Regions from separate parts of the Neorhizobium sp. CSC1952 genome, predicted to be linked through region 3. Evidence: predicted binding sites of a transcription regulator. Region 3 holds the regulator's gene; each other region holds the start of a gene.
What was found. Region 3 encodes PhoB, which activates phosphate uptake and scavenging genes when phosphate is short. Its sites were predicted from a motif close to TGTCATNNANCTGTCAT; they were not measured.
Positions count from the first base shown of each region.

Region 1 (5,016 bases), 330 kb from region 3:
CCGGGTGCTCGACGATCCGCGCGAGCCCTATACCCAGCTTCTCGTGTCTTCGATCCTGCAGGTTTGAGGGAGATATCGTCATGGCCACCCCCCTCGTCGTCTCGGAAGTCTTCAAGAGCTTCACCATGCACCTGCGCGACGGCATCAAGCTGCCGGTCGTCAACGACGTGAACTTCTCCGTCGCCAGCGGCGAATGCGTCGTGCTCGGCGGCCCTTCCGGCATCGGCAAGAGCTCGATCCTGAAAATGCTCTACGGCAACTATGCCGTCGATGCCGGCCAGATCCTCGTGGACCACAAGGACCGGCTGGTCGACATCGCCGGTGCCGATCCGCGCACCATTCTCGACGTGCGCCGGCATACGATGGGCTATGTCAGCCAGTTCCTGCGCACGGTGCCGCGTGTCGCGGCCCTCGACGTGGTCGCCGAACCGCTCGTCGCCCACGGCGTCGAGGCTCCGGAGGCAAGGGAAAAAGCCTCCGGATTGCTCGCGAAGCTCAACCTGCCCCGGGAGCTCTGGTCGCTGCCGCCTGCGACCTTTTCCGGCGGCGAGCAGCAGCGCGTCAACATCGCCCGCGGCTTCATCACCAGCCACCGCATCCTGCTTCTCGACGAGCCGACCGCTTCGCTCGACGCCGTCAACCGGCGGGTCGTCGTCGAGATGATCGCGAAAAAGAAGCGCGAGGGCGTCGCCCTCCTCGGCATCTTCCACGACGAGGAAGTGCGCGAGGCCGTCGCCGACCGCGTTCTCGACGTGTCGCAGTTCTCTCCCCGAAAGGCGGTTGCAGCGTGAGCAAGAAACTCGGCATCGAGCCGCTCGTCCATCCGAGCGCCAGCGTCACCAATTCCACGCTCGGCCGCTATACGGAAGTCGCCGAGCGCTGCCGCATCTCGGAGGCCGAGATCGGCGACTATTCCTACATCATGCAGGACGGTTCGATCTGGTGCGCGACGATCGGCAAGTTCGTCAACATGGCCGCTTCCGTGCGCCTCAACGCCACCAACCATCCGACCTGGCGGGCGACGCTGCACCATTTCACCTATCGTGCCGCGAACTATTGGGACGATGCCGAAGACGAGCAAAGCTTCTTCGAATGGCGGCGCGACCATCGCGTCGTCATCGGCCACGACGTCTGGATCGGCCACGGCGCGACCGTGCTGCCGGGCGTCACCGTCGGCAACGGCGCGGTGATCGGCGCCGGCGCGGTCGTCTCGAAGAACGTCGCGCCCTATACGATCGTCGGCGGCGTGCCGGCGAAGCTCATCCGCGAGCGTTTCACAAAAGCGGTCGGCGAGGCGATGGACCGGCTCGCCTGGTGGGATTGGGACCACCGGAAACTGAGGGCCGCTCTTGAGGATTTCCGGGCTCTTCCGGCGGAGGAATTCCTGTCGCGCCATGCGTCGTAACATAACCGTTACGAACATCAGGGGATTGTAACAATACCGACATAAAACCGACATTCAGGCTTCACGAACCCCCGCTAATCGAAATCGTATAAGAGGATTGGACGGGCAGAAGAGCATGAAGTTCGAGCTGAGGAATGTCACCCGCCGTTTTGGCGACCGTATCGCGGTCAATGCCGTGAACGTCGAGATTCCCCAGGGCCAGATGGTCGGCGTCATCGGCCGTTCCGGCGCCGGCAAATCCACCCTCCTGCGGATGATCAACCGCCTGCAGGAGCCGAGTTCCGGCTCCATCCATTTCGGCGGGGTCGAGGTCTCGGCGCTGAAGGGCGTCTCGCTGCGCAACTGGCAGCGCGACTGCGCGATGATCTTCCAGCAGTTCAACCTGGTGCCGCGTCTCGACGTGATGACCAATGTGCTGCTCGGCCGCCTCAACCACCGTTCGACAGTGATGAGCCTCCTGAAGATCTTCAGCCGCGACGAGCGCGTCATGGCGATGGCCGCGCTCGAAAGGCTCGGTATCGAGCAGACGGCGCTGCAGCCGGCCGGAACGCTTTCCGGCGGCCAGCAGCAGCGCGTCGCGATCGCCCGCGCCCTCATGCAGGCGCCGAAAATGGTGCTCGCCGACGAGCCGATCGCCTCGCTCGACCCGCTGAATGCCAAGATCGTCATGGATGCGCTGCGGGACATCAACGAACGCGAAGGCATCACCGTCATCACCAACCTGCACACGCTCGATACTGCCCGCAGCTATTGCGAGCGCATCATCGGCATGGCCGGCGGCCGCGTGGTTTTCGACGGGCCGCCGCAGGCGCTCGATGCGGCGGCGGTCCGCGAAATCTACGGCTCCGACAGGGACGGAGCCGGTATCGACGAGTCCATGACATCGACCAGCCTCGCCTCGACGAAACGCCCCGATGTCGTTCTTTCCGGCGCGATGGCCGAAGCAGCCGTCGCGCGCTGACCCCTTTACGGCCGAGGGGGACGACGGCCGTAACACCGACAAAACCATGTCACTAAAGGAGACTTCCATGTCTGCATTCCGCAAGATCCTGATGGCGACGATCGCTGTCGCTGCTCTCGCCGGCAACGCTGCCGCCCAGGACGTCAAGGTCCTGCGCATCGGTCTCGACGGCGGCGAAAACGAAGCCGACCAGGTTCGCCGCACCGAGTGCGTCAAGCCCGGCCTCATCAAGGCCACCGGCGTTTCCGAAGTCCAGCTCTTCCCGTCGCCGAACTACAACGGCGTCATCCAGGGCCTGCTCGGCGGCACGATCGACCTCGCCGTCATGGGCGCTTCCTCCTATGCTTCGATCTACCTCAAGGATCCGAACGCCGTCACCCCCGTCCTGACCACCAAGCAGGCCGACGGTTCGACCGGCTACTACTCGATCATGGTCGCCCGCAAGGACTCGGGCATCAAGACGCTCGCCGACGCCAAGGGCAAGAAGCTCGGCTTCGCCGATCCGGACTCCACCTCCGGCTACCTCGTTCCGAACGTTTCGCTGCCGAAGGACATCGGCATGCCGGTCAAACAGTATTTCGCTTCGTCCGACTTCGGCGGCGGCCATGAAAACCTCGTTCTCGGCGTTCTCGACAAGAAGTTCGACGTCGGCACCACGTTCGGCTCCGGCACCGGCGACTGGTCGCAGGGCTACTCCTCCGGCAACCTGCACATCATGGTCTCCAAGGGCCTGCTCGACATGGACGACATCGTCGAAGTCTGGAAGTCGCCGCTGATCCCGAACGGCCCGCTGATGGTTTCCCAGAAGCTGCCGGCCGACGTCCAGAAGAAGGTCACCGCCTATTTCGCCGAACTGCCGAAGACGGACAAGACCTGCTTCGACAACTTCACGGGCGGCGGCTATGTCGACTGGGCACCGGTCGACCAGAGCTTCTACCAGACGATCATCGACGCCCGTAAGTCGGTCATCGGCGGCTGATCTCAAGCCTCATCAATCCTGCGGCGGCATCTGACGGTGCCGCCGCTCGCTTAATAAGGAAGCAAGGAAGCCCCCATGGCGCACGTGGCCGGAGCCGACCATCCGAGCGGGCTCACAGGAAGCTCCCGCACCATCCTCGACCATTACCAGAGCCAGGTGCGCACCCGGCGCATCTATACCCTCGTCTCGATCGCGGTCTTCCTGATCGTGCTCGGCGCCTCGCTCGATTTTGCCAACAGCGCCAATTCCGGCAAATTCTTCGAGCGGCTTCCCTATCTGTTCGATTTCATGAAGAGCTTCGTGCCGGACAGTCCGCTGGAGATTTTCCGCGCCATGTTCGACCTGCCGTCGCCCTATGCGGACGGCTCGATCAAATACGACTATACCAGCGACCGCATCTGGATCACCGACAGCTTCTACATTCCCAATTTCTTCTATCAGCTGGCGATCACCATCAATATCGCCATCGTCTCGACCATTCTCGGCGCCAGCGGCGCGTTCGTGCTCTGCTTCTTCGCCGCATCCAACCTGGTCGGGTCGCGGGCCGTGCGGTGGTTCGTCCGCCGGATCATGGAAATCATGCGCGCCTTCCCGGAAATCGTCATTGCCGGGCTTCTCGCGGCCATCCTGTCGATCGGCCCGATCTCGGCGATCATCGCCGTCTGGATCCACACGGTCGGCGCGCTCGGAAAACTGTTCTTCGAAGTGGTCGAGAATGCCGACATGAAGCCCGACGAGGGCCTGCGGGCCGCCGGCGCGAGCTGGGTGGAGCGCGTGCGCTTCGCGATCCTGCCGCAGGTTCTGCCGAACTTCGTCTCCTATACGCTGCTCAGAACCGAGATCAACGTGCGCGCCTCGACCATTATCGGCGCGGTCGGCGGCGGCGGCATCGGCGAGGTCTTCAGCCTGTCGATCGGCCGCGACCATGCGGCCAAGACCTATGCGATCATCATCCTTCTGCTGATCACCGTCATCTGCGTCGACCAGTTCTCCGCCTGGCTGCGCCGCCGGCTGATCGGTCACCAATCCTTCGAATTCGGCCGGGGAGCAGCCTGATGTCATCCGTTCCGACCATCAATGCGGCAGAGCGCGACCGTCTTCTGGCAACCTATCCGCAAGTCTTCCACCGCAGCTTCATGCAGCGCTGGGGGCTGGCCGTCTCTGCCGCCGTAGTCGTCGTCTACCTCGCCTTCTGCTTCGCGTTCTTCAACGTCATTCCGACCTTCGTGAACGGCAACTGGGATCGCGCGTCGATCTATCTGCAGGACTGGTATTCCTGGCGCGCCCAGCCGCGCCTGCGCTTCCAGAACGGCGAGGTCGTGCCGCAGTGGACGAGCCGCGGACAGTATCCGCAGGGGGCGAACATCCCATGGATGCAGCCCATGCCGGGCGGCGGCTACACCGTATCCTTCGGCGGCAGCGACCGGCTCGACGTCACTCCCGCCCGCGTCGATATCCATCTCGACGGCAGGTCCTATCCCGTCGAAATAACCTCCGACCAGGCCGTCCTCCCGCCCGGCGCACCGGCGGCGATGGAGCAGGACGGCAACAAGGTGATGGTCTATTTCGGCTTCGAGGGCCAGGCGGAAATCCGCTCCAGCCAGGTCTATATCCAGCGGCGTTTCCTCGGCTGGGCGAATTTCTTCTTCGATACGCAGTCGCCCTTCTGGG
Region 1 covers NZ_CP128416.1:1,394,529-1,399,544, forward strand. The annotation lists gene phnK (phosphonate C-P lyase system protein PhnK) at 1-67, shown strand, start outside; gene phnL (phosphonate C-P lyase system protein PhnL) at 81-791, shown strand; gene QTA58_RS07215 (DapH/DapD/GlmU-related protein) at 788-1,405, shown strand; gene phnC (phosphonate ABC transporter ATP-binding protein) at 1,521-2,366, shown strand; gene phnD (phosphonate ABC transporter substrate-binding protein) at 2,434-3,345, shown strand; gene phnE (phosphonate ABC transporter, permease protein PhnE) at 3,421-4,401, shown strand; gene phnE (phosphonate ABC transporter, permease protein PhnE) at 4,401-5,016, shown strand, end outside.
Region 1: the regulator PhoB is predicted to act here: its motif matches at 1,443-1,459, upstream of phnC (phosphonate ABC transporter ATP-binding protein).

Region 2 (5,016 bases), 820 kb from region 3:
GCCGGATGGACGAAGAGGCTGTCCAGCGTGCGCTCGCGGCATTGAGGCGTTTCCGGGCACTCTCCACCCAGGCGCGCGCCACGGAAACCTACGTGCTCGCGACCGCCGCCGCCCGCGAGGCCTCGAACGGCCCGGAATTCATCCGCGACGTGGAGGATATCCTCGGTCAGCCGGTGCAGCTGCTTTCCGGCGAGGAAGAGGCGCGCTACTCGGCGCTCGGCATCATCAGCGGCTTCCATGATCCGGACGGTATCGCCGGCGACCTTGGGGGCGGCTCGCTCGAGCTCATCGACATCAGGGGGCAGGAATTCGGTCGGGGCATCACGCTGCCGCTCGGCGGCCTGAGGCTTTCGGAAACCTCCGGCAATTCGCTCTCCAAGGCGCGCACCTTCGCCCGCAAGCAGGTCAATACCGCGCGTTTCCTGGAACACGGCGCGGGCCGCACCTTCTATGCGGTCGGGGGCACGTGGCGAAACATCGCCAAGCTGCACATGGAGATGACCAGGTACCCGCTGCACATGATGCAGGGCTACGAACTGCCGCTCGCCGAGATCCAGAAATTCCTCGAAGAGGTGATCGCCGCCAAGGACTCCAAGGATCCCGCCTGGCAGGCGGTTTCCAAGAGCCGCCGTTCGCTTCTGCCCTTCGGCGCCATCGCCATGCAGGAGGTGCTGACCGCCATGAAGCCCGCCAAGGTGAGCTTTTCGGCGCAGGGGGTTCGCGAAGGCTATCTCTATTCCCGGCTGTCCGACGAGGAACAGGCGAGCGATCCGCTGCTCGTCGCGGCCGACCAGCTCGCCATCCTGCGTGCCCGCTCGCCGGAACACGCCCGCGAGCTCGCCGAATGGACCGGCCGCATGGTGCCGGTGTTCGGCATCGAGGAGACGGAGGAGGAGAGCCGCTACCGGCAAGCCGCCTGCCTGCTGGCCGACATAAGCTGGCGCGCCCATCCCGATTATCGCGGCCTGCAGGCGCTGAACCTGATCGCCCATTCCTCCTTCGTCGGCATCACCCATGCGGGCCGCGCCTATCTGGCGCTCGCCAACTACCACCGTTTCGAAGGGCTGCACGACGACGGCACGACCGGCCCGCTCGCCACCATCGCCACGCCGCGTCTGCTCGATCTCGCCAAGCTTCTCGGCGGCCTGCTGCGCGTCGTCTACCTCTTCTCGGCCTCCATGCCCGGCGTCGTCCACAACCTGACCTTCCGCCCGTCGTCCGACCCCGATCTCGATCTGGAATTCGTGGTGCCGCATGCCTACCGCGATTTCGCCGGCGAACGGCTGGATGGCCGCCTGCAGCAGCTCGCAAGGCTCACCGGCAAGCGACTGGCGTTCCGGTTCGAGTAGATTTTCGGGAGGTCCGGCTGCCGCTTTTTTTAGCTTTACGGGCGGCTCGGCGGGACCGTAAAAAACATGTGACCACTCTTGAAAAAAGAGCAGGCCGGGTTCCGCGGAGATGGCCGCGTCATTTAACCCATTGATATCGCACGATGCGTGAGCCGGGCGTGATCCGATCGTGATTGTTGTCTTTTACTGCATAAAGCGATTAGTTTTTCGGCGGTAATAAATCCGCGGCCCAGTTCCGATTTGTGATGCATGCCGGTTGGCCACCGAGGTCTTCCAAGAAGCCGGCGTAAAGCAAAGAAGGAAACATGGACATGAAAAAGATAGTCGCAATCGCCCTTCTCACCGCCGTTGCAGGCGGTTCTTCGGCCTTCGCCCTGGAGCCGATCCCGGGCAGCATCACCTATGGCGGACAGCCGGCGACACGGCTGGAAAAAGCCCCGGTCGGCAGCCCCGTGCCGCATCAGTTCCGCGCCAACGGCCAGCTCTACAACGAGACCTATATCATTCAGCCGGACCGCAGCCTGAAGCTCGTCAGCCGCAGGACCTCTTCCGTCGCGAACTGACGCCGGACCGGAAAGGGCATGAACGGAAAAGAGCGTCCGGTTTCCGCCGGACGCTCTTTCGTTTTATGGCCTACTTCGCAGCCAGGAACTCGGCGGCTTCGATCAGGCTGAACTCGTTGTTGTCGGCCTTGTCGACGGCGCGGCCGGCGGAGAAGGGCAGGTTGTTGTCGTTGCCGATGACGAGGTGCGTGGCGTCGACCACGTCGACGTTCTCGATCGTCACGAAGGGCATGTTGTAGACGCCCGCCACATTGCCGGCCTTCTTCCTGTTGTCCGGGTCCTGGATGTTCATGAGATCGATGTAGCCGATCTTGCGGACCGCCTTGCCGGCATTGGCGTCGTTCATCTCGATCTTGTAGACGCGCTTGTGCCTGGCGGGCGCGTTGAAGCAGGTCGGCTCGGGCTTCGCCGGATCGGCACAGGCCTTGTCGGCGGTGCCGGCCCCGTTGTCGCGCTCGATGACGAGGGCGGTGGTGGCGTCGATCATGTTGAAGTCGCCGATCGCCTCGCCGCCCTTGGAGAGCGGATAGAGCCAGGAGCGGCCGGTCCAGGTCTTGGCGGCGACGTCGAATTCGATGACGCGCAGCGCGGTCAGGCCGTCGGCCTGCTCCACCTGGCCGTCCTCCTTGTAAAGCGGGCCTTCCAGGAGACCGTAAAGCCTGGAGCCGTCCTTCGACATGGCAAGCCCCTCATAGCCGCCCGAGCGCTTCACGTTGAAGGCCGGCATCTTCGAAACCGGGTTGCCGGGAAGCTGGATGAGCGGGTTGTCGGGGGAGGTGACCGGCTTGCCGTCGACCATGGTCGGGATGACGTCGGTCAGGCGGCCCTCGTTATCGACCTTGAGCAGGTAGGGCCCGAACTCGTCGCCGAGCCAGAAACCGTCGGCGACGGGCTGGATGGATTCGATGTCGAAATCGGCGCCGGTGAGGTAACGGGTGTCCGAACCTTCCATGGCGATCGGGAAGGGCGCGACCTTGTTCGGGTCGGACAGGAAGACGTGCTTGACCATCTCCGCCTTGTTGGTCGTCCAGTCGAACTTCATCTGGTGCAGGAAGAGCATGGAGTCGGAAGAAGTCGCCTTCGAGCCGAAGCCGTTGTCCGACAGCGTCCAGAACGTGCCGTCGGGCATGGTCTTGATGCCGGAGAAACCCTGGACCGGCTGGCCGTCGAGCGGCAGCTTGACGTCGGTGACGCGCGCCCCGTCCTTGCCGGGCAGCGTGCCGAGCGCTTCGGTGCGCTTGCGGTCGGACGTGGTGAATTTGCCGGACGTCTTCAGGAAGGCGGGCGCATCGGCCGGCGCCGGCACGACGGTGTTGGCCGGCAGGATGGCCTGGCCGGCGAGCCTGGCCGGAAAGACCTTGTCGTCGGCGGAAGCGGAGCCGCCGATCAGCGCGGCGAGCGCAACGGTGGCGAGCAGAAGTCGGGTCATGGAAGCACCTGTTGGTTGGCGTGTCGAAGACGCCAATCGGTTAAGGTGCCTGCGTGACGGTGAGGTGATGGAACCTTGAAGCTTCGATGAAGCTTTGATGACCGGATTTTTACAGGCGTTTGAGAGTTTTAGGCGCTTCTCTGCAGCGCCTGCCAGCGGCCGGGCGTCATGCCGAACGTCTTCTTGAAATGGCGGGTGAAGTGGGCCTGGTCGGCAAAGCCGGCATCGGCCGCCGCATCCGCCAGGCTGCCGCCCCGCGACAGCAGGGCCTTCGCGCGGTCGAGCCGCCGCATGACGAGGTAGCGGTGCGGGCTCGTGCCGAGAAGGCGGCGGAACTGCCGCGCGGTCGTATAGCGGTCGAAGCCGCTGATCTCTTCGAGTTCTTCGGAAGAAACCGTCCGGTCGCAGTTTTCCCGCAGGTGGTCCCGGCAGCGCAGAACCGCGGCTTGCGCAGGCGGCGTTCCCGCATCGGCCTTCCGGGCGTCCGCATGGCGCCAGAGGCCTGCCGAAAGCCGCACGACCAGGTCGTCGAGCAGCAGTTCCTGCGGTTCGGCGTCGAGATCGTCGAGCGCTTCGGCAAGACATTGGCGGAACTCGGCGTCCGAGATCACCGGATTGGGCACGAAGGGCAGGCCCCCTCTACCTGCCGCCGCTTCGATCAGCCGCTCCGGCGGCAGGTAGAGCATGCGGTAGCGCAGGCCGTCGTCCGTGCCGGCGGCGCCGTCATGCACCTCGTCTGGATGCAGCACGATGACGTTGCCGGGCAGGCTGGCGCGCGCGGCGCCCCGATAGTGAAAGGTCTGCACGCCGGAAAGCGTGAGCCCCAGCGCATAGGTATCGTGCCGGTGCGGCGAAAAGCCGTTGCCGTGGAACCGCGCCTCGATCCGCTCGATGCCGCGCGAGGAAGGGGCCTCGACGATGCCGTCCGGCTTCTCCGCCCCTTCGCACGATCGTTCAAGACGGCCCGCATCCGCGGCGGCTATCTCGTTCGGGTCTGCATAATCCCGGGCATAGCCCTCGACGGAGTTTCTCTTCATGTTCGATACCAAGATCGCGATCGTGCTTCGCGATGACCTCGCCCCCTGGCAAGGGCTCAACGTGACCGCATTCCTGATGAGCGGCGTCGTCGCCCAAAGCCCTGCGATCATCGGCGAACCATACCGGGATGCGGCGGGGAATGTCTACAATCCGCTGAGCGTCCAGCCGGTCGTGGTGCTGTCCGCCGACCAGGAGACGCTCAGGACCATTCACCGCCGCGCGCTGGAACGCGAGGTGACGACCTCCGCCTATGTCGAGGAAATGTTCGCGACCGGCCACGACGCGGCCAACCGCGAAGTCTTTTCCCGGTTCTCGCCCGACGATGCGAAGCTGGTCGGCATCGCGCTGAGGGCCGATAAGAAGATCGTCGACAAGATCACCAGGGGTGCGAGGATGCACGCCTAGGGCAGTGTCCTCACGCTTCGAGCGCCAATGTCGCGAAGCTGGCGAGCCAGTGTTCGCCCATATAGTCGCCCGCGACATGGGGGAGGGCGCCGGCGAGATGCTCCCCGGCCGCCTTCTCCATGATCGGCCGGCGCGGGTCGCCTTCCGGCAGAGCCCTGGCGAGCGAACGCCAGCACCAGGCGCGGGAGAGGTTGAGCCCGTCGAGATGGGCGATCTTGCCGTCCGAACGATC
Region 2 covers NZ_CP128416.1:249,888-254,903, reverse strand. The annotation lists gene ppx (exopolyphosphatase) at 1-1,349, shown strand, start outside; gene QTA58_RS01295 (hypothetical protein) at 1,661-1,912, shown strand; gene QTA58_RS01290 (esterase-like activity of phytase family protein) at 1,983-3,341, opposite strand; gene QTA58_RS01285 (AraC family transcriptional regulator) at 3,470-4,378, opposite strand; gene QTA58_RS01280 (DUF2000 family protein) at 4,377-4,784, shown strand; gene QTA58_RS01275 (DUF2891 domain-containing protein) at 4,795-5,016, opposite strand, start outside.
Region 2: the regulator PhoB is predicted to act here: its motif matches at 3,428-3,444, upstream of QTA58_RS01290 (esterase-like activity of phytase family protein).

Region 3 (5,016 bases):
GAATGAATTGAAAGCGGGCTTCGAGATCGCTTCAGACTGCCGACAAAGGTTCGAAAATCTCTGATCGTCTTGCTCAGGCCTGTCCCGAGCATCTGCAAACCATCGATGTTTACAGATCCTCGGCACAAGGCCGAGGATGACGCCGAGCGAGACGCAAGATTTGTCATCAAGCTGAAGCGGGCTTCGAGGCCCGCTTTTTTCGTGTGCATGGCAGCTATGCCCTGCCGCGGCTTGCCGAGCAGTGCGAAAGCACCTATCTCAAGGATGCGAGGACGACCTCCCCCAATATCGGGCCAAAACTCCGGGACGACCCGGAACGAACCCACCGGGGAATATCATGCGCTCGACCCGCGACCGTATCCGCCACGCCATCAGCTTCGAAGTCATCGCGCTTCTCATCGTCACGCCGCTCGGGGCGCTTGCCTTCGGCAAACCGCTCTCCGACATCGGCGTCATCGCAATCGGCGGTGCGACGATCGCGACCGGCTGGAACTATCTCTACAATCTCGGTTTCGACCATCTGATGCGGCGGCTGACCGGCGGCACGCAGAAAACGCCGGCAATCCGCGTCGGCCATGCCATCCTTTTCGAGGTAGGCCTGCTGATCGTGCTTCTGCCCTTCGTCGCCTGGTATCTCGATATCAGCCTGTGGGAAGCGCTGGTCATGGACGTGGCTTTTGCCGTCTTCTACGTCTTCTATGCCTTCGCCTTCAACTGGGCCTACGACCGGCTGTTTCCGCTGCCGGAATGGCAGGAGGCTGAGGCGCGATGACGCGCGCCTCTTCCAGCGATCAGGATTCCATCGAATAACCCGCACCGCGGACGGTGCGGATGACATCCTGCATGTTGGAGAAATTCAACGCCTTGCGCAGGCGCCCCACATGCACGTCGACTGTGCGCTCGTCCACGTAGATGTCGTGGCCCCAGACGCCGTCCAGGAGCTGCGAACGGGAGAAGACGCGGCCGGGCGATGCCATCAGGAACTCCAGCAGGCGGAATTCCGTCGGGCCGAGGCGGACCTCACGGCTCTTGCGATGCACGCGGTGGGTCTCGCGGTCGAGCTCGATGTCGCCGCAGCGCAGAACGCTGGAGAGCACTTCCGGGCGCGCCCGCCGCAGCATCGCCTTGACGCGGGCCATAAGCTCCGGCGTCGAGAAGGGCTTGACCACATAGTCGTCCGCACCCGTGGCCAGGCCGCGGACACGCTCGCTCTCCTCGCCGCGGGCCGTCAGCATGATGATCGGCAGGCGCTCGGTTTCCGGGCGCATGCGCAGGCGCCGGCAGAGTTCGATGCCGGAAACGCCGGGCAGCATCCAGTCGAGGATCAGAAGATCCGGCGTGCGCTCCTGAAGCCTTATCTCGGCCTCGTCCCCCCGCAGGATCGTCTCGACGTCATAACCTTCGGCTTCGAGATTGTAGCGAAGAAGCACGCTCAGCGCTTCCTCATCCTCCACGACAGCGATTTTTGGCAGCATTCTCACCCTGCTCCGTCAGCATTCCGTCATTCGGTGCCGTTTTTACTCGGTAACGGCGCCGAGCGTGTTCGACGTATCGTCCTTCGGACGCTCGCCTTCCGGCTGGGCACCCGTCGTCATGTAGTAGATCGTCTCGGCGATGTTGGTGGCGTGGTCGCCGATCCGCTCGATGTTCTTGGCGCAGAACAGCAGATGCGTGCAGGTGGTGATATTGCGCGGATCCTCCATCATGTAGGTGAGGAGCTCGCGGAACAGGGACGTGTACATCGCGTCGATTTCCTCGTCGCGGATGCGGATCGCTTCCGCCTTCTCGGCGGACCGGCTCGCATAGACGTCGAGCACTTCCTTGAGCTGCACGAGCGCGAGATCGGAAAGGTGCTCGATGCCGCGGGCAAGCTTGCGCGGCACGCCGGTGCCCTGAACCGCGATGACCCGCTTGGCGGTGTTCTTGCCGAGATCGCCGACGCGTTCCAGATCGCCGGCGATGCGCAAGGTGCCGACGATCTCGCGCAGGTCGGACGCCATCGGCTGGCGCTTGGCGATCGTGACGATCGCCTTGTCCTGGATCTCGCGCTCGGCGTGATCCAGGATCACGTCGTCGGAGATGACCTTCTGGGCAAGCGCCGAGTCGGAATTCACAAGCGCGCGTACGGCGTCCGAGCACATCTGCTCGGCAAGACCGCCCATTTCGGAAATGCGGCGGCTCAGATATTTCAGTTCGTCGTCGTAGGCCGACAGGATATGGGTCGATGCCATCTTCTAATCCTCGAAATTGATGTCAGGCGGCACAGCCGGCCGATCAGCCGAAACGGCCCATGATGTAATCCTGGGTGCGCTGGTCGTCCGGGTTGGTGAACATCTTGTCCGTGTCGTTCTCCTCGACCAGCTGGCCGAGGTGGAACATGGCGGTGCGCTGGGACACACGGGCGGCCTGCTGCATCGAGTGCGTCACGATGACGATCGTGTAGTTGGCGCGCAGCTCGTGGATGAGCTCCTCGACCTTGGCGGTCGCGATCGGGTCGAGCGCCGAGCAGGGTTCGTCCATGAGGATGACTTCCGGCGATACGGCGACCGCGCGGGCGATGCAGAGGCGCTGCTGCTGGCCGCCCGAAAGGCCGGTGCCGGATTCATGCAGGCGGTCCTTGACTTCCGTCCACAGGCCGGCGCGCTGGAGGCTCGCCTCGACGATCTGGTCCATGTCGGCTTTGTTCCTGGCCAGCCCGTGGATGCGCGGGCCGTAGGCGATGTTCTCGTAGATCGACTTCGGGAACGGGTTCGGCTTCTGGAAGACCATGCCGACGCGGGCGCGCAGTTCGACGACATCGATCTGCGGATCGTAGATATCGTCCGTATCGAGGGTGATCTTGCCGGTGACGCGGCAATTCTCGATCGTGTCGTTCATGCGGTTGAGGCAGCGCAGGAAGGTGGACTTGCCGCAGCCAGAGGGACCGATAAGAGCCGTCACGGTGTTTTCGCGGACGTTGAGGTTCACGTCGAAAAGCGCTCGCTTCTCGCCGTAATACACGGACACGTCCTTGCCGATCATCTTATGCGAAACATCACTCATCTTCTGGTCCAGCGCCTTTTCAACTGCTGCTTCCGACATCATGTTCATCGTATCTACTCCTTCTACCAGCGACGCTCAAAGCGCCGCCGCAAGAGAATTGCGCCAACGTTCATTACGATGAGGAACAGGAGCAGGATGATGATCGCTCCCGAGGTACGCTCGACGAACGCGCGCTCGGCTTCGTTCGCCCACATGTAGATCTGCACCGGCAGCGCCGTCGAGGGATCGAGCGGCGTGGTCGGATAGTTGGCCACGAAGGCGACCATGCCGATCAAAAGCAGCGGTGCGGTTTCGCCGAGCGCGTGGGCGAGACCGATGATGGTCCCGGTCAGGATGCCCGGCATGGCAAGCGGCAGGACGTGATGGAAGATCGTCTGCATCTTGGAGGCGCCGAGGCCGAGGGCGGCCGCGCGGATCGATGGCGGCACCGCCTTCAGCGCCGCGCGCGTGGCGATGATGATCGTCGGCAGCGTCATCAGGGTCAGAACCAGGCCACCCACCAGGGAAGCGGAGCGCGGCAGGCCGGCGAAGTTGACGAAGACGGCAAGCCCGAGAAGACCGTAGACGATCGAGGGGACGGCAGCGAGGTTGTTGATGTTCACCTCGATCAGGTCGGTGAACCTGTTCTTCGGGGCGAATTCCTCGAGATAGATCGAGGCGGCGACGCCGATCGGCAGCGACAGGACCAGCACGATCAGCATCATGTAGAACGAACCGATGAGGGCGACACCGACGCCGGCGGCCTCCGGACGGCTCGACGCGCCATTGACGAAAATGCCGGTATTGAAGTGCTTCGCCAGCGCGCCGCTTTCGGCAAGCTGGTTCATCCAGCCCACCTGGCGGTCGGAAACCTTGCGGTTGGTCTCGGGAACCGAAAGATCGATCTGGCCCTTGAAGGCGGAGTCGAGATCGCCTGCGGCCAGCAGCGAGACGGTCTGCGTCGTGCCGATCAGCGACGGATTGGCGACGACCATGTCGCGAAGCTGGGTGCGGACGCCATCCGAGATCATCTGGTTGACGGCGCGCAGCCCGGCACGGTCGTTCTCGGCCACGCCGAGCACCTTGGCAACCGCGTTGCGGGCGAGGATCGGGTAGTTCGCCGTCATCAACTTCTGCGGATCGGTGGCCCGCTCGTTCTGCGGGTCGATGACCTGCTCGGAGAACTCGACCGGCACGGTGATCATCGTCTGCTGGAAGGCGGTATAGCCCTTGGAGACGACCGACCAGATGAGGATCAGCAGGAAGATGATGCCGAAGGACAGGGCGGCTATGCCATAGGCGCGGAAGCGGCGTTCGGCGGCGTAACGGCGCTTGATGCCGATATCGCGACGGGCGGGCTTGGCCTTGGGGATGCCTGCTGCGGGAGAAAGTGCATCGGTCATTCGTACTGCTCCCGATATTTGCGCACGATGTAGAGTGCATAGATGTTGAGGCAAAGCGTGATCGCGAAGAGCGTGATGCCGAGCGCGAAGGCCACCAGGGTCTGCGGCGAGGTGAACTCGAGGTCGCCCGTCAGCTGGCTGACGATCTTGACCGTCACCGTCGTCATCGGCTCGAAGGGATCGAACTGGATGCGGGCGGCGACGCCGGCGGCCAGCACGACGATCATGGTCTCGCCGATGGCGCGGGAAGCGGTCATCAGGATGGCGCCGACGATGCCCGGAAGCGCTGCGGGCAACGTCACGCGCTTGACGGTTTCGGAGCGGGTCGCGCCGAGACCGAGCGAACCGTCGCGCAGGGCGCGAGGCACGGCGGTGATGATGTCGTCGGACAGCGAGGAAACGTAAGGGATCAGCATGATGCCCATGACGAAACCGGCCGTCAGCACGCTTTGCGCCTGGATGAAGTTCATGTAGTCGCCGGTCAGCAGGCCATTCACCTGCGAGGAGAGATCGCGCAGGAAGGGACCGACAACAGTCAGGGCGAAAAAGCCGTAGACGATGGTCGGGATGCCGGCAAGGACTTCAAGCAGCG
Region 3 covers NZ_CP128416.1:1,067,461-1,072,476, forward strand. The annotation lists gene QTA58_RS05535 (PACE efflux transporter) at 338-772, shown strand; gene phoB (phosphate regulon transcriptional regulator PhoB) at 792-1,475, opposite strand; gene phoU (phosphate signaling complex protein PhoU) at 1,518-2,231, opposite strand; gene pstB (phosphate ABC transporter ATP-binding protein PstB) at 2,275-3,090, opposite strand; gene pstA (phosphate ABC transporter permease PstA) at 3,105-4,424, opposite strand; gene pstC (phosphate ABC transporter permease subunit PstC) at 4,421-5,016, opposite strand, start outside.